2 regions of the Pediococcus damnosus genome follow, and region 2 is predicted to be linked to the other one. Evidence: predicted binding sites of a transcription regulator. Region 2 holds the regulator's gene; the other holds the start of a gene.
The links. Region 2 encodes HrcA, which represses chaperone genes, less so after heat shock. Its sites were predicted from a motif close to TTAGCACTCNNNNNNNNNGAGTGCTAA; they were not measured.
Positions count from the first base shown of each region.

Region 1 (8,273 bases), 570 kb from region 2:
TAGAGATGGCAAACGAGATGATATTGAAGCCGAAAACTTAGTTGTGGGTGACTTAGTTTTTCTTGAGGCCGGTGATAACGTGCCGGCTGATCTTCGAATCTTAACTGCTGATAATTTAAAAATTCAGGAATCTTCTTTAACTGGAGAAACTGATTCTGTTTTAAAAAATGACGAGCCGCTAACTGACCCAAAGACACCTTTAGGGGATCGTTTAAATATGGCTTATGCCTCAACTGCCGTTACAAATGGTAGTGGGCTTGGAATTGTAACTGCAACTGGTGCAAACAGTGAAATTGGTAAAATCAACGCCAGCATGGAGAGTGTGAAAACCAAAACGACCCCACTGATGCAAGAAATTAATGGGTTAGGTAAATATATTTCTTATGCGATTGTGGCTGTAGCCGTCTTATTGGCTATTTATGGCCTGATTACACGAGTTTATTCGGTTTCCGCGTTGATGGTCGCTGTAATCACAATGGTGGTTGGATCGCTTCCAGAAGGTTTACCAGCTAGTACTTCGGTGGTCTTGGCAATGGGCGTTCAAAAGATGACGAAACAAAATGCAATTGTCAAAACCCTGCCGGCTGTGGAAACACTTGGTTCAGTTGATGTAATTAATACTGATAAAACCGGAACATTAACGAAAAACGAAATGACAATTGACACGCTGATTACTCAAAATGGTAGATATGAAGTGACTGGAACTGGGTATACACCAACTGGTCATATCACGATGAATGGACAACCAATTTCTGTGGGCCATGACGAAGATCTTGATCGTTTAATGGTTGCTGGCCATGAAGCTAATGATACCCGTCTTATTGAGGAAGATGGTAAGTGGGAAATTAATGGTGAACCTACAGATGGTGCATTTTTAACCCTGTATCATAAAGTATTTGAAAAAAATGAGCCCGATTTAGTGGAAATAGACAAAATTCCATTTGATTCAGAATACCGATACATTGCCAAACTGGATGAAGATTCAGATGGACAACGGGTTATTTTGGTAAAGGGCTCGCCTGATAAAATTTTCACAATGGCCAAACAAGCGGATAGTAGTTTTGATATTCCTGATTGGACAAACCGAGTGTCCCAATTGGCAAGGGATGGCGAACGAGTGGTAGCCCTAGGTTATCGTAAAGTCTCCAATGATGTGCATGAACTGACGCCAGAAATAATGGCTGAAGGGGTGCATTTTCTAGGGATTGCTGGGATTATTGATCCGCCTAGAGAAGAAACTATTGTGGCATTGAAAGAAATGCGTGAAGCCGGAATCAAAGTCAAAATGATTACGGGTGATCACCCTGAAACTGCGTCTGCCATTGCTAAAAAGCTTGGTTTGGATGGAAATATTGCCGCAATCACTGGTGCTGAAATTGATGAACTTTCAGATGAAAAATTGAAAGAAGTTATCCAAGATTATAACGTCTTTGCGCGAACCACGCCGATGAATAAGCTACGAATTGTAGAAGCTTATCAGGCTAATGGATTGGTAACGGCAATGACTGGTGATGGGGTTAATGATGCGCCCGCTTTGAAAAAAGCTGACATTGGGATTGCGATGGGAATTAAGGGAACTGATGTTGCAAAAGAAGCTGCTGATATGGTTTTAGCGGATGATAACTTTGCGACATTGACGACCGCCATTAAAGAGGGGCGTCATGTTTATGATAATATCAAGAAAACGATTCGTTTCTTATTACCAACTAGTTTTGCTGAAGGGCTAATCGTCCTAATTTCTATTATGTTCCAGCAAGAATTACCATTAGTTCCAACGCAGTTACTATGGATTAACATGGTTTCTGCCGTTACAATTCAATTTGCCTTCCTGTTTGAACCGGCTGAAGAAGGGATTATGAAGCGAATGCCGCGGAAGAGTAATCAATCCTTCTTGAATCGAAAAGATGTTTGGCAAATTGTGTACGTGGCAATTTTGATTGCTGGTCTTGGTATCGGGGCTTTCAACTGGCTAACAATGCAAGGCTTTAGTTCTACAGTGGCAAGTACCGTAACCTTAAATGTAATTGTGTTTGGAAAAATATTTTATCTCTTTAATATCCGGACACCTAAACCGGCTCTTTCCAAAGATGTTTTGCGTAATAAGATGGCCTTTGTCATAATCGGGATCTTACTGATATTGCAGGCTGGAATTACCTATTTACCATTTATGCAGGAAATCTTTAGTACTGCAAGCTTAGACGCATCGCTTTGGATAATACCAGTGATTGCCGGGATTATAGTTTTAATTGTGACAGAGATTGATAAGGCCTTTGGATTACGACACCGCCTGCATTTAGCCACCTCACGAAATTAAAAATAAAGGGGTTTCACTTAACCATTTTTAAAAGTGGTGCTAAGATGAGGTTGTAAAAATAATTAAGGAGATCTCAAAAATGGCAAAAGATGACAAAGTTAAAGTTGAAACAGACGCCGAACAGATTGCAAAAATCGACTTCGACAAAGAAGATGTGAAACAAGCAGCTGATATGATCGAGGAAAAGGGTTTTGTTACTCGAAATGATTTTCCTGATTTGAAAGACCGTTTGTGGAGCGAAGGATTCTATGAAAAAATCGAAGATGAATTTCATCAACGTGATAATGAGAATCCATATATTTTCTTTGAACGTTTTGACTTCGTTGGTGGTGCCATTGAATCAATTATCTTCGACATGGACCAAGTAAAAACTCGAGAAAAAGCATTACACGTTTTAGGCGACGCTTTGGACTTGAAGGTTCAAGACAAACCTAATGAGACTCATAAAATGGTTACTTACTAAAAAATAAATGATTAACAATAGCATCTTTAAGTTGAGTGAAAATTCAACCTAAAGATGTTTTTTTATTTTACAGGGTTTAAAAACTCATGAAATAAAACGTTGATATAAAGGCTTTTTAAGACTGCAGTTTAGCACTCTTCAATAAAGAGTGCTAAATTCTTGCATTCATTCCCAGAAGGTCATACTATATAAATGTACCAAGAAATGAGGTACAAAAAATAATATTAAAAGGAGTCTTGAATTATGGCTAACGAGTTAAGAAATACAGATTTTGATGATTTTGCACCATTTGATTTTTATGATAATTTTGGGAAGAATTTCTTCAAGTCAATGACCCAGGGTAGCTCGATGAAGACAGACATCCGTGAAAACGAAAAAGATTATGAAGTTTCCGCAGAACTACCAGGTCTTAAAAAAGAAAACATTTCTTTGAATTACGACAACGATACACTGACAATTGAAGGCAAGCATAACGTTAACAAGGAAAAGAAAGACGAAAAGGGTAATTTGATTCGTCAAGAACGTAGTTTCAGTAATACGTCACGTCAGTTCTATCTACCAGATATCGATCGTGATAAGATCAGCGCTTCATACGATGGTGGGGTTTTGAAAATTACTTTGCCAAAGAGTGAAAGTAAATTAGAGAGTGGCAAGCAAATTCCAATTAACTAAAATTGAATAGATATTAAAAAAGTCATGGCAAATTTTGTCATGACTTTTTTAGATCTTGGTTTATTTTTGATATTCTTCGATTGTTTTGGCAAAGTGAAACATATCGGTTGGCTCACCTTTTAAATTTTTTTCTATCCAATGTTCGATTAAACGATAATGGTTTTTTCGTAGAATGTGTTGTGAAAGAATATCGATCTTGCTCGTATAGACGCTTAATTTTTGTAATTTTAAAACAGTGAAAGCATACTGTTCAATTTCAGGAAAAACTTCACTTATCACACCTTTTCCTTGAAATTTAGGTAAGATATCGTAGCCTACTTCAGCTTCTGTTTTTTCTTGATTGAATCCCCAGATAGAAATACCGCCCAAATGGTTTTTCGTATGATCAGAAATTAACCAATAATTGACAATGCCTGCATCAATTTTGCTCAATAATTGGGTTAAAAATTTGGCAGTTTCTTGTCGGCTTTTATCAGGAATTCGGCCTTCACTATGGGCAATTTCGATATTACTCCGGTATCGGAATAGGATATCAACATCTGATTGAACAGGAAAATGCAATTCATAATTTTTTGTTTGCAGATTTTTCATTACTTTTCACCCGTAAATTGCAAGAACAAGTTAGCCACCCCGCAGGCGAAGTTGCGGGGCACATATCAGAATATCTATTGAAGCTTAGAACAAATAGTTAAGCAATGTGAGCTCTGCGAGCACGCGCTGCTTCAATCTGAAAAGCTTTTTCAGGTGCTTGGTACTTTAAGATACGTCGTGGTAGTTGGTTGAGACGGTCTTCAACGATAGCAACAGTCTTAGGACTGACTGTATCTAGTGAATACCCCTTAGGTAAATAACGCCTAATCATGCGGTTATGAGTTTCATTGGTTCCTCGTTCAGAAGAACTATATGGATGGGCATAATAAATATCGGCAACGCCAGTAAAAGCTTCCTCCAAGGCTGTGAACTCCGTTCCATTGTCAGCAGTAACAGATTTGATCAGATCACCAAACTCAGCACAAATCCCTTTAATGGCATAGGCTACTGAGTCAGCATCTTTGCCTTCAATCAAACGAATAAAGTCAAAACGGGTTTTACGTTCAGTGAAGGTCAATAGCACACACTCATGACCACTACGTTTACCAACCACGGTATCAATTTCAAAGTGGCCAAATTCACTGCGCTTATCGACACATTCAGGCCGTTCCTCGATACTTTTACCAATTAAACGTCGATGTTTATGCGACCAGTGATGTTTCGTACGCCGCTTGGTTTTCTCAAGTAAATCAAGATTGCGAATTTCTAATAATTGCGCATCGATATAGTTATAGAGGGTCTTAGTGCAGACCATCTCTGTACGCTTGAACAAACGGTGTTTGTGGGCGAAGCCAACTGCGGCATCAGGTGACCAATGATCTTGATGGAAATGGTCATCAAAGTAGGCTAGAAAGTTAGTAATGGATTTGAAATTTAAAGGCCGATGACAGCGTTGACGATTTGTTTGATAATGAATTTGAGCTGTATCAGGTGCATAGACATTAAAATACTGTTCTTTACCATTAACTTTCTTTACCTGTTGAATACAGCCGCGTTTGAGCTCATTGTTGATAGTTTGATGACAAACGCCAATTTCGGCCGCAATTTGACGAGCAGATTTACCTGCAGCAAGTAGTCCGGCAATTTTTCCTCGTTCAATCTGTGCTAAATGATGACCCTTTAAGTGAGATATGGTAAGCTGTTCTTGCGCCAAGACGAAAACCTCTTTCATTGTTTGTGTAGGAACTTCAATGATACCTGATTTTTCGTCTTGGTGTCTTTATTTGACCACTTTTACAAGGTGGCTAACTTGATTATAAAATCTGCGATTACTTTTCACCTAATATTTTTGAATTTTATTTTTGTTAGAATTGCGTATGGTAGCAATTCTAATGATTCTTTTTCCCCTAATGATATCGGTAAAGTGAATAAATTAAAAGCTGTTTTTAGAAGTGAGTTTGATACATACAGTAAAAAGATTAGATCAGGTATTTAATAAATCAAATGCATTAAAACAGTCAAGTCTATGCAACCGATAACAAATTAATTCTGTTTTAGATTGAAAGGTGGTAAGCTGATAGATGAATGGTTATAAATTTATTTATAGGAGTGATATTTTTGAAACAAATTACAATTGGTGGCAAAAAAGTTTCTAACGTGGCATTAGGAATTATGCGAATGGATGCGTTGGATACAGATGCTGCAACTAAAGTAATTGAAACAGCTGTTGATAATGGCGTGAACTTTATTGATACTGCTGATATTTATGGTGGTGGGAAATCAGATCTTGTGTTTCAAAAAGTCTTGGACAAATCATCAGTGAGCCGAGATGACTTATGGATTCAATCTAAAGTGGGAATTCGTAACAGCAATGATGATGGGTCAGGTAAACCTTACGGAAATCGGTATGATTTCTCTAAACAACATATTATTGATGCAGTTAATCATGAATTACAGAGTTTAAAGTTAGATTATTTGGATTCTGTATTACTTCATCGTCCAGATCCTTTGATGGAACTGAATGAAGTGGCAGAAGCTTTTGATGAATTGCAAACAGCAGGCAAAGTTCGTCATTTTGGTGTTTCTAATTTCAATCCAATGCAATTTGACATGTTACAAGGAGCAGTTTCACAGAAGTTGATGTTTAATCAATTGCAATTTGGAATTATGCACAGTAATATGATTGACTTTGGGATGCATACGAATATGCAAGATGCCCATAGCATAGATCATGATGGTCAATTCATTGAATATTCTCGAATTCATGACATTGTGATTCAAGCTTGGTCACCTTATCAATGGGGTAATTTCAATGGTCCATTTATTGATAACCCTAAGTTCCCTGAATTAAATAAAAAGATGCAGGCATTAGCTGATCAGTATGGAGTGACCAAAAACGCCATTGCAACAGCATGGATTTTGCGTCATCCGGCTAAATTCCAAGTATTAGTGGGTTCAATGAATCCACAACATATTAAGGAATCATTGGCAGGTAGTGATGTCGAAATGACAGGACAAGAATGGTACGACATTTACTACGCAGCTGGAAATGATATGCCATAGAAGCAGTGGGTGAAGAAGAGCGTTAAAAAGAGTCATAATAAGCGCGACGAAAGCGGGGAGAATTCCCGCAGTAGTCGTGCTTATTATGACTCTTTTGCGATTCTGAACCGTGCTAAAAAGTCCTGGCCCAGATTAATACGCAACCTGAACCAAGACTTGTTTACATACATTTAATTTGTATCGTATTGGCGAGTGCCAACTAATTGTTTGTGAGTATCGTAAAAACTGACTTTAACTGGGGCACCGTTTTTATCAAGTTGCCATGAACCTTCAGCATTGATATGGTGATTAGGTTTGATTTCGCTAACCGATGAATTCTCTAAGTTATCATCTGTTGTTGCAGCTGTGGAAAAGGGAAGCGACCCCTGTTCAAGGGTCTTAGTGCTGCCATTAACGATTTGAGTTGCCTTAACATATTTATACCAATAATCTGAAGGAACTAATTGAGATTTGCTGGTATTTGTAAATGTGTACTTCAGAATTAATACTTGTTTGTTCTTTGTAGCTGAAGCGGTCACATGATTCTCGGTGATCAAAAATGTACCCTGGGGAGTTTTGAAAGTTTGGTCAGATAAAGTGGCCGTTTTCTTTACAGCTTTTTTCGCTGAAGAGACCTTTTTCTCACTTGAAGAACTTTGCTGACTGGATTTTGAAGTGTTCCCTGAACTACAAGCAGTCAGACTAGTGGCTACTAAGCCGATCATTAAAATTGAAAATACCTTTTTAAAACTTTTCAAAACTGTTTGCTACTCCTTTGTTTGGTTATTAACTGCGCTAATGCTCATACTGATAGTTTTGGGCTTATCTTTTACAATAACAATGGTTCCATTGCCTAAGAAATCCTTTTTGCCACTGTAAGCAAGATCATATTCTTTAGCAACATCTCCAGAGTTCTGTAACCCCATTACATAAATGGTGTCTTCTGTGTAATCATCACTGAAAACAAAAGCAATAACTGGTGAAACCACTAAATCATCAGCCTGCATTTGTTTTAAAGTTTTCCAAAGGCCATCAATTACAGGCTGGGGAATGATTTCTTTGACTTCATCACTCACACGTCGTTTTTTCGTAAGTTCAAACAAAATAAAGTGCCTCTATTCATTAGTATTTTTTTAAGAATAGCACATTTCTACTAGTTACGTCATGAAATTATGCTGATAATGGGCAATCTAGTTATAAAAACTAGCTGATAGTGATATACTAACGGTAACATCTATGGACGAGGTGAATGAAATGAATGAATTGGAAACATATAATCGGTGGTTGAAAACAGTGAGAGAGGTTAAGTTACCTCATTGGGATGAGTTGCCAAATTTTGATTTGTATATGGATCAAGTTGTGGCTCTTTTAAGTGGCTATACAGGTCCGCTGGGAATGGATCCAGTGACCCCCACAATGATTAATAACTATGTAAAACAAAAGGCTGTGGTTGCTCCCACAAAAAAGAAGTACCAGGTCATGCAGGTTGCAGATATTTTATTGATCACGTTATTGAAACAAGCATATCCGATTAATGTGATCCGTTCGGGAATTGATCGAATTACAGCAACGGATTATCCAAAACAGGCATACGATCGGTTTATCGATATTGTAAATCAAAAAATTGCAAGAATTGGTTTGGAACACACAACTACGATGGCCAAGAACTTAGCAGAACAATTGATGCAAGTCACATCAAACATGATTGTGGACCAGGTACAAACGAGTGAGTTGATTCGTTTATTACAAAGA
Region 1 is NZ_CP012294.1:532,458-540,730, reverse strand. It holds gene ADU73_RS02620 (HAD-IC family P-type ATPase) at 1-2,314, shown strand, start outside; gene ADU73_RS02615 (hypothetical protein) at 2,394-2,777, shown strand; gene ADU73_RS02610 (Hsp20/alpha crystallin family protein) at 3,021-3,449, shown strand; gene ADU73_RS02605 (GNAT family N-acetyltransferase) at 3,510-4,040, opposite strand; gene ADU73_RS02600 (IS30 family transposase) at 4,138-5,211, opposite strand; gene ADU73_RS02590 (aldo/keto reductase) at 5,598-6,542, shown strand; gene ADU73_RS02585 (DUF5067 domain-containing protein) at 6,713-7,279, opposite strand; gene ADU73_RS02580 (hypothetical protein) at 7,289-7,624, opposite strand; gene ADU73_RS02575 (DUF1836 domain-containing protein) at 7,776-8,273, shown strand, end outside.
Region 1: the regulator HrcA is predicted to act here: its motif matches at 2,906-2,932, upstream of ADU73_RS02610 (Hsp20/alpha crystallin family protein).

Region 2 (8,273 bases):
TGTCGGCGAAATTACACAAATTCCGCCAATGTATTCGGCCATTAAAATTAACGGAAAAAAATTATATGAATATGCACGTCAAGGGATTGAAGTAGAAAGACCAGCACGAAAAATAACCATCAAATCTTTTGAACGTTGCGGTGAGACTACTTTTAATTCACAAAATAATACACAAACCATAAACTTTAAAGTGGCGTGCAGTAAGGGGACTTATGTGCGGACCTTAGCAGTTGATTTGGGGAAAAAGCTTGAGGTTCCAGCTGTCATGTCTCGGTTAACTCGAACGGAAAGTGGTAATTTTCAGATTGAAGACACTATCACCTTTGCGCAATTAGAAGAGGCTGTTGAAAATAAGATTGTCGAGAATTTATTAGTTCCGTTAGATCACGCATTGAAAAAATATCCTCACTTTGCGTTAAATGATGATTTATGGACCAGGGTCCAAAATGGAGCGGTTTTAAAACGAAGCAACTTCAACCAGTCGCAATCAGCAGAACCGGTCCTTGTTTTAACTTACGATGATCGTGTTCAAGCATTATATCAATATGATCAAGAAAGGGCAGCATATCGCCCTTTGACCATGTTTCTAACCAAGTAGGAGGGCTCACATGAAAATCATTTATTTACATCATCCATACAATCAAAACCAAATTAAAGATAAAAATGTAGTGCTGGCTATGGGATTTTTTGGTGGTGTTCATCTGGGACATCAGGCTGTCTTAAAACAGGCACGAAAAGAGGCTGATCAACGGGATTTACCACTTGCAGCAATGACATTTGATCATCATCCTTCGGTTGTGTTTCCTAAACCAGGATTGGATGGCACAATTTATTTAAGTTCCGTAGAACGTAAGGCGGAATTAATGCAAAAATTTGGTGTCGATTTATTGTATGTGGTAAGTTTTACATCTAATCTGGCCAAACTGTCTCCCCAAGATTTTGTTGACCAATACATGGTGCAACTTCATGCCAAGGTTATTGTTGCGGGCTTTGATTATACTTACGGACCACGTGAAATTGCAGATATGGATCATCTTCCGACATACGCTAAAGATCGTTTTACGATTGTAACTGTTCCAGAATTACTGTTGGATGGTGAAAAAGTGAGTTCGACTCGAATCAGAACAGATCTAAAACAGAGTAATGTAGATCATGCTAATCTGTTCCTTGGATATACTTATCAAACTACTGGTTTAGTAGTTCATGGTGAGGCTCGTGGCCGCACACTTGGCTTTCCAACTGCCAATATTTTATCTGATCCAAAATCAAGAATTCCAGGAATTGGTATTTATGCCGTTCGGATAAAAATCGGTTCAAAATGGTGGCCAGGAATGGCCTCTATTGGAAGAAATGTTACTTTTGGAGAGCATCGGCCAATTACTATCGAAATTAACATTTTTGATTTTGATCAAGAAATTTATGGCGAAATGGTTCGAGTTGATTGGTATCATTACGTTCGTGGTGAGATAAAGTTTGATGCCGTTGAAGGATTAATTGAACAATTAAAGCTTGACGAAAAGAATATTCGCCAATATTTTGCGAATTTAACTATATAGTCAATAAAGGTCAAAGTTTATTGTTGACTTTTTGAAGAACCTTTGTTATCTTTAATAGTGTCTTAGCACTCCAATGTGCTAAGTGCTAAAAGAGGTGATGGTTTTGCTGACAGATAGAGAGTTACTGATTTTGAAAGCAATCGTTCAAATTTACACGGACGACGGACAACCGGTTGGTTCAAAGGCATTAGTTAGTAAATTACCAATCCATGTTAGTTCGGCTACAATTCGAAACGAGATGGCGACGCTAGAAGAAATGGGGTTACTTAAAAAGACCCATTCATCTTCTGGTCGAGTTCCTTCAATTAAGGGCTATCGTTATTATGTAGATCATTTGTTAAAACCTGATAAGGTTCAATCAAGTGATTTGCGAAAAATTCGTTCCTCGTTTAATCAACAGTTTCAAGAAATTGATGATATTGTTGCTGAATCTGCAGACATGCTTTCCCAATTAACTAGCTATACTGCTTTTACTGTGAAACCGGAACTGAAGGATGCTAAACTTGAAGGTTTTCGATTAGTACCACTTGGGAATCATCGAGTTATGGCGATTTTAGTTACTGATAATGGTAGCGTACAAAATCGAACATTTAAAGTACCAAAAAACGTTAATCCAGAGGCATTAGAATCCGTAATTCGAATTATTAATGATCAGTTAGTTGGATTAACTTTAGGTGAGGTGTTTAAGCGATTAGAGACAGATATTCCTATTCAGGTTGGTAAGTATATCGAGACTCCAGAAGGATTTTTAGATGTTTTTGAAGAAATTTTGAAAAAATCATCTACAGAGCATTTCTTTGTTGGTGGTCGTTTAAATCTCTTGAATTTTTCAAAACATCCAGATCCAAGCTCTATTCGATCGTTATATTCACTGATGGGACGATCAACAGATCTTGCTAGTGTATTAGGAGGATCATTAGATCACAACATCCAAGTTCAAATTGGCAATGAAATCACCAATAATTTGTTAAAAAATTATAGCCTGATTACAGCTACTTATGATGTAGATCAGCATGGTAAGGGAGTCATTGCAATTTTGGGACCGACTAGTATGCCATATTCTAGAATGATTGGATTGGTTGGTGCGTTTCGAACGGAATTAGCGCAACGATTAATAGATTATTACCACGATATTGATGATATTTGAGAGGTGTGAATGTAGTGTCTGAAAAAAAAGAAAATAAAGAAACTAAAAAAAATGAAGAAGCTGTAAATTCAACTGAGGAAGCCCCAAAAGACAAGTCAGCAAAAAAAGCTACAGTTGAATCAGAAAATAAATCAGAAAAGAATAAACCAGGGAAAAAGTTAAAAAAGCATAGTAAAACAAATCAACAAATTGAAGAATTGCAAACACAAGTTTCCGAGTTGACTGGTAAAGTTAATGCTATAACTGATCAGTATATTCGTTCAAAGGCTGAAATTGCCAACATTCAAAAACGCAACGAAAAAGAGCAAGCCGGACTAGTTAAATATGATGGTCAGCAGTTGGCTAAAGATATTCTTCCGGTTATTGACAATTTGGAACGTGCTTTGGCTATTAAGGTTTCTGATGAGAGTGGAATCCAATTGAAAAAGGGAATTCAAATGGTTTATGACCATATGAATAAAGCACTTAAAGATCATAATGTAACTGAAATTAAGGCTGAGGGACAAACCTTTGACCCTCAAATTCATCAGGCGGTCCAAACTGTTGCTGCTGAAGATGGAAAAAAAGCAGATCAGGTTGTTAGTGTTTTACAAAAAGGTTATATGTTAAAAGATCGTGTTTTACGACCAGCAATGGTTGTTGTGGCACAATAAAAAATATAAAGAAGGATAATTAAAATGGCAAGTAATAAAATTATTGGAATTGATTTAGGAACAACAAATTCTGCAGTTGCAGTCCTCGAAGGCGATAAGCCAAAGATCATTACAAATCCTGAAGGTAATCGTACAACACCTTCAGTTGTAGCTTTTAAAAATGGTGAAACCCAAGTTGGTGAAGTTGCCAAACGACAAGCAATTACAAACCCGGACACAATCGTATCTATCAAACGTCATATTGGTGAAAGTGGTTATACTGTTTCAGCAAATGGTAAGACATATACACCTCAAGAAATTTCTGCAATGATTTTGGAATATTTGAAACATTATGCAGAAGATTATCTTGGTGATACAGTTGAAAAGGCCGTTATTACTGTTCCAGCATACTTTGATGATTCTCAACGACAAGCTACTAAAGATGCTGGTAAAATTGCTGGATTACAAGTTGATCGGATTATTAATGAACCAACTGCTTCTGCTTTAGCTTATGGGCTAGATAAAAAAGATAAAGATGAAAAAGTTTTAGTTTATGATCTTGGCGGTGGTACATTTGATGTTTCTATTCTTGAATTAGGCGATGGTGTCTTCCAAGTACTTTCTACAAATGGTGATACACATCTTGGTGGTGATGACTTTGATCAAAAGATCATCGACTGGTTAGTATCTGAATTCAAAAAAGAAAATGGTGTCGATCTTTCTCAAGACAAAATGGCATTACAACGTTTAAAGGATGCTGCTGAAAAGGCTAAGAAAGACTTATCTGGTGTTAATGAAGCACAAATTAGTTTACCATTTATTTCTGCTGGTGCTAATGGCCCATTACATTTGGATAAAACTTTAACACGTGCCCAATTTGATGAAATGACATCTGACTTAGTTGCACGTACAAAGACTCCTGTAGACAATGCTTTGCGTGATGCTGGCCTTTCAAGCAGTGATCTTGACGAAGTTATTCTTAATGGTGGTTCAACACGTATTCCAGCTGTCCAAGAAGCTGTAAAGGAATGGACAGGTAAAGAGCCTAACCATTCTATTAACCCTGATGAAGCTGTTGCTATTGGTGCTGCAGTTCAAGGTGGTGTATTAACTGGTGACGTTAAGGATGTTGTTTTACTTGATGTCACACCATTGTCATTAGGAATTGAAACAATGGGTGGCGTCTTCACTAAGTTGATTGATCGTAATACAACGATTCCTACAAGTAAGTCACAAGTCTTCTCTACTGCCGCTGATAATCAACCAGCTGTTGACATTCATGTGCTCCAAGGTGAAAGACCAATGGCTGCAGATGACAAGACACTTGGGAGATTCCAATTAACAGATATTCCTACAGCACCTCGTGGTGTACCACAAATTGAAGTTAAGTTTGATATTGATAAAAACGGTATCGTTAATGTTTCCGCAACTGATAAGGGAACTGGTAAGAATCAGAAGATCACAATCAAGAGTTCTTCGGGCCTTTCAGACGAAGAAATCGATCGAATGATGAATGAAGCTAAAGAAAATGCCGATGCTGATAAGAAACGTAAAGAGGAAGTTGATCTTAAAAACGAGGTTGAACAATTAATCTTTACAACAGATAAGACACTTAAAGAGCTTGATGGTAAAGTATCCAAGGAAGAAATTAAAAAAGCTAAAGATGCTGAAGATGCTTTGAAGAAAGCACAAAAAGACAATAACATCGAAGATATGAAGACAAAGAAAGATGACTTGAATAAGATTGTTCAAGACCTTTCAGTTAAATTATATCAACAGGCTCAAGACAAGGAGAAAGCTAAGGGCGGTAAAGCCGATAGCAGTAAAGGTGATTCTGCAACATCTGGTAAAAAAGATGATAAGGGAACCGTCGATGGTGACTTTGAAGAAGTAGATCCTGACAAAGACAAAAACAAGTAATTAATTACTTGATAGTTAATAAAAAGTCAAAGTCAAAATGGACTTTGGCTTTTTATTGCATTTAGTCTGTGATATTCTATGTTTATTGATAAAAATGGAGGTTCATAATGGCAGAGAATAAAGATTACTATGAAATCCTGGGAGTATCCAAAGACGCATCTGCTGATGAAATAAAAAAAGCATATCGTAAATTGTCGAAGAAATACCATCCTGATTTAAACAAGGCCCCTGACGCGGAACAAAAGTTTAAAGACGTTAATGAAGCTTATGAAGTTTTAAGCGATGACCAAAAGCGTGCTCGTTATGATCAATATGGTTCTGCTGATGAAAATGCTGGCTTTGGCGGCGGAAGTGGCGGTGGATTTAATTCTTCCGACTTCGGTGGCTTTGGCGGTAGCAGCGGCGGCTTTGATGATATTTTCAGTCAATTCTTTGGTGGTGGTAACGGTGGTGGCCGTACACGAAGTGCTCAACCAAACCAACCACAAACTGGAGAAGATTTACAATACCAAATGGATCTTACCTTTGAGGAAGGTGTGTTTGGGAAAAAGACGACCATTAAATATAATCGAGAAGCAACCTGTGATACATGTAACGGTACGGGAGCAAAACCAGGAACTTCCCCAAAAACCTGTTCAAAGTGTCATGGTGCTGGTTACATCCAAGTTACACAAAACACACCATTGGGTCGCATGGTTTCTCAACAAGTCTGTGATGTTTGCCACGGAACTGGGAAAGAAATTAAAGAGAAGTGCCCAACTTGTCAAGGATCTGGACGTGTTAATGAGCGTCATGAGGTTAAAGTTACTGTACCCGCTGGAGTTGAAGATGGTCAGCAAATGCGGCTACAAGGACAAGGTGAAGCTGGTTCCAACCAAGGTGGATATGGTGATCTGTTTATTATCTTCCGAGTAGCCCCAAGTAAAGTCTTCAAACGAGATGGTGCAGAGATATATTTGGATCAGCCAATTACATTTGTTCAGGCAGCACTTGGTGACGAGATTAAGGTTAAAACAGTTCATGGTGATGTGAAGATGAAGGTTCCTGCTGGAACACAAACAGGGACTACCTTCCGTTTAAGAGGCAAGGGAGCACCGCGTTTACGTGGAAATGGTAACGGTGACCAACAAGTTACCGTAATTATTAAAACACCTAAGAACTTAAATCATGAGCAACGGGAAGCTATGCAATCATTTGCCAAGGCTAGTGGCGAACAAGTCTCAGGCAGTGGTAAAGGCGGTTTCTTCGATAAATTTAAATAGTAAATAGAAAACGCGGAAAAAAGTAATAAGCGATTCGAGTAATCCAATTTTCAATTGGGGCATTTGGCATCACTACTTTGGAACGTGTTTTTGTTTTTTTTAAAGATAGGAACGGTTCAGCTAACTTTAAAATCCATTAATTGAGATTGTCGTAAAACGTTGCTATAATAGGTTAAATGAAGTTTGATGAAAGTAGGAATAAAATGCCAGAATACAAAGATTTAAAAGATCGTCAGCGGCATATTAGAAATTTCTCAATTGTTGCCCATATTGATCACGGAAAATCAACTTTGGCAGATCGAATTTTGGAATTAACCGATACTGTGGCTAAACGAGATATGCAAGACCAATTGTTAGATTCAATGGATCTTGAGCGTGAACGTGGAATTACTATTAAATTAAATGCAGTAGAATTACACTACACGGCAAAAAATGGTGAAGTGTACATTTTTCATTTAATTGATACCCCCGGACATGTCGACTTTTCATATGAAGTTTCTCGAAGCCTTGCAGCTTGTGAAGGAGCTGTTTTAGTGGTGGATGCTGCTCAAGGTGTGGAGGCCCAAACCCTTGCTAATGTTTACTTAGCACTGGATGATGATCTTGAAATCGTTCCTGTAATTAATAAAATTGATCTTCCGTCCGCAGATCCTGAAAAAGTACGAAAAGAAATTGAGGATGTCATTGGATTGGATGCTTCTGACGCTGTTTTAACGAGTGCCAAAAAAGGAATTGGAATTGGTGAACTTTTAGAACAAATAGTTGCGAAAGTTCCTGCACCCACTGGAGATTTAGACGGTCCTTTAAAAGCCTTAATTTTTGACTCTAAATATGATGACTATCGTGGCGTTGTTTTGAGTGTGCGTTTGTTTGAAGGTACCGTTAAACCTGGAGACCACATTCGATTAATGAATAGTGGAACCGAATATGAAGTTACAGAAGTAGGGGTAAACTCTCCTAAACCAATCAAGCGTGATTATTTAATGTCTGGTGATGTGGGTTATTTAACGGCCAGCATCAAAGATATTAAGGATACGCGAGTTGGTGATACGGTAACTAGCAGCAAAACACCTGCGAAAGAAGCCCTCCATGGGTATCGGGAAATGAGTCCCATGGTTTATGCAGGACTCTATCCAACCGATAATGCCAAGTTCAATGAATTGCGTGAAGCTTTAGAAAAATTACAGTTGAATGATGCTGCCCTCGAGTTTGAACCTGAATCATCACAAGCATTAGGATTCGGATTTCGGTGTGGGTTCTTGGGATTACTACACATGGATGTCATTCAAGAAAGACTAGAAAGAGAGTTTAATTTAGACCTTATTACCACGGCGCCATCAGTAACGTATCACGTTGAGTTAACAGATGGTGGAGAAAAAGTTGTTGAAAATCCCTCTGACATGCCAGACGCAGCCAATATTAAGAGCGTTAAGGAACCATTCGTAAAAGCTTCCATTATGGTGCCTAACGATTATGTTGGACCTGTAATGGAACTATGTCAGCATCGTCGAGGAGTATTCGACACGATGGATTATTTAGACACATATCGGGTTAATGTGGTTTACTATTTACCATTGTCAGAAATTATTTTTGACTTTTTTGATAAACTTAAATCTAGTACCCATGGCTATGCATCTTTAGATTATGAATTGGAAGATTACCGACCAAGCGATTTAGTTAAAATTGATATTCTTTTAAACGGTAGCAAGGTGGACGCCCTTAGTTTCATTGCGCATCGTGATTTTGCCAAACAACG
Region 2 is NZ_CP012294.1:2,083,301-2,091,573, reverse strand. It holds gene truB (tRNA pseudouridine(55) synthase TruB) at 1-598, shown strand, start outside; gene ribF (riboflavin biosynthesis protein RibF) at 609-1,556, shown strand; gene hrcA (heat-inducible transcriptional repressor HrcA) at 1,654-2,703, shown strand; gene grpE (nucleotide exchange factor GrpE) at 2,718-3,356, shown strand; gene dnaK (molecular chaperone DnaK) at 3,381-5,255, shown strand; gene dnaJ (molecular chaperone DnaJ) at 5,363-6,517, shown strand; gene lepA (translation elongation factor 4) at 6,721-8,273, shown strand, end outside.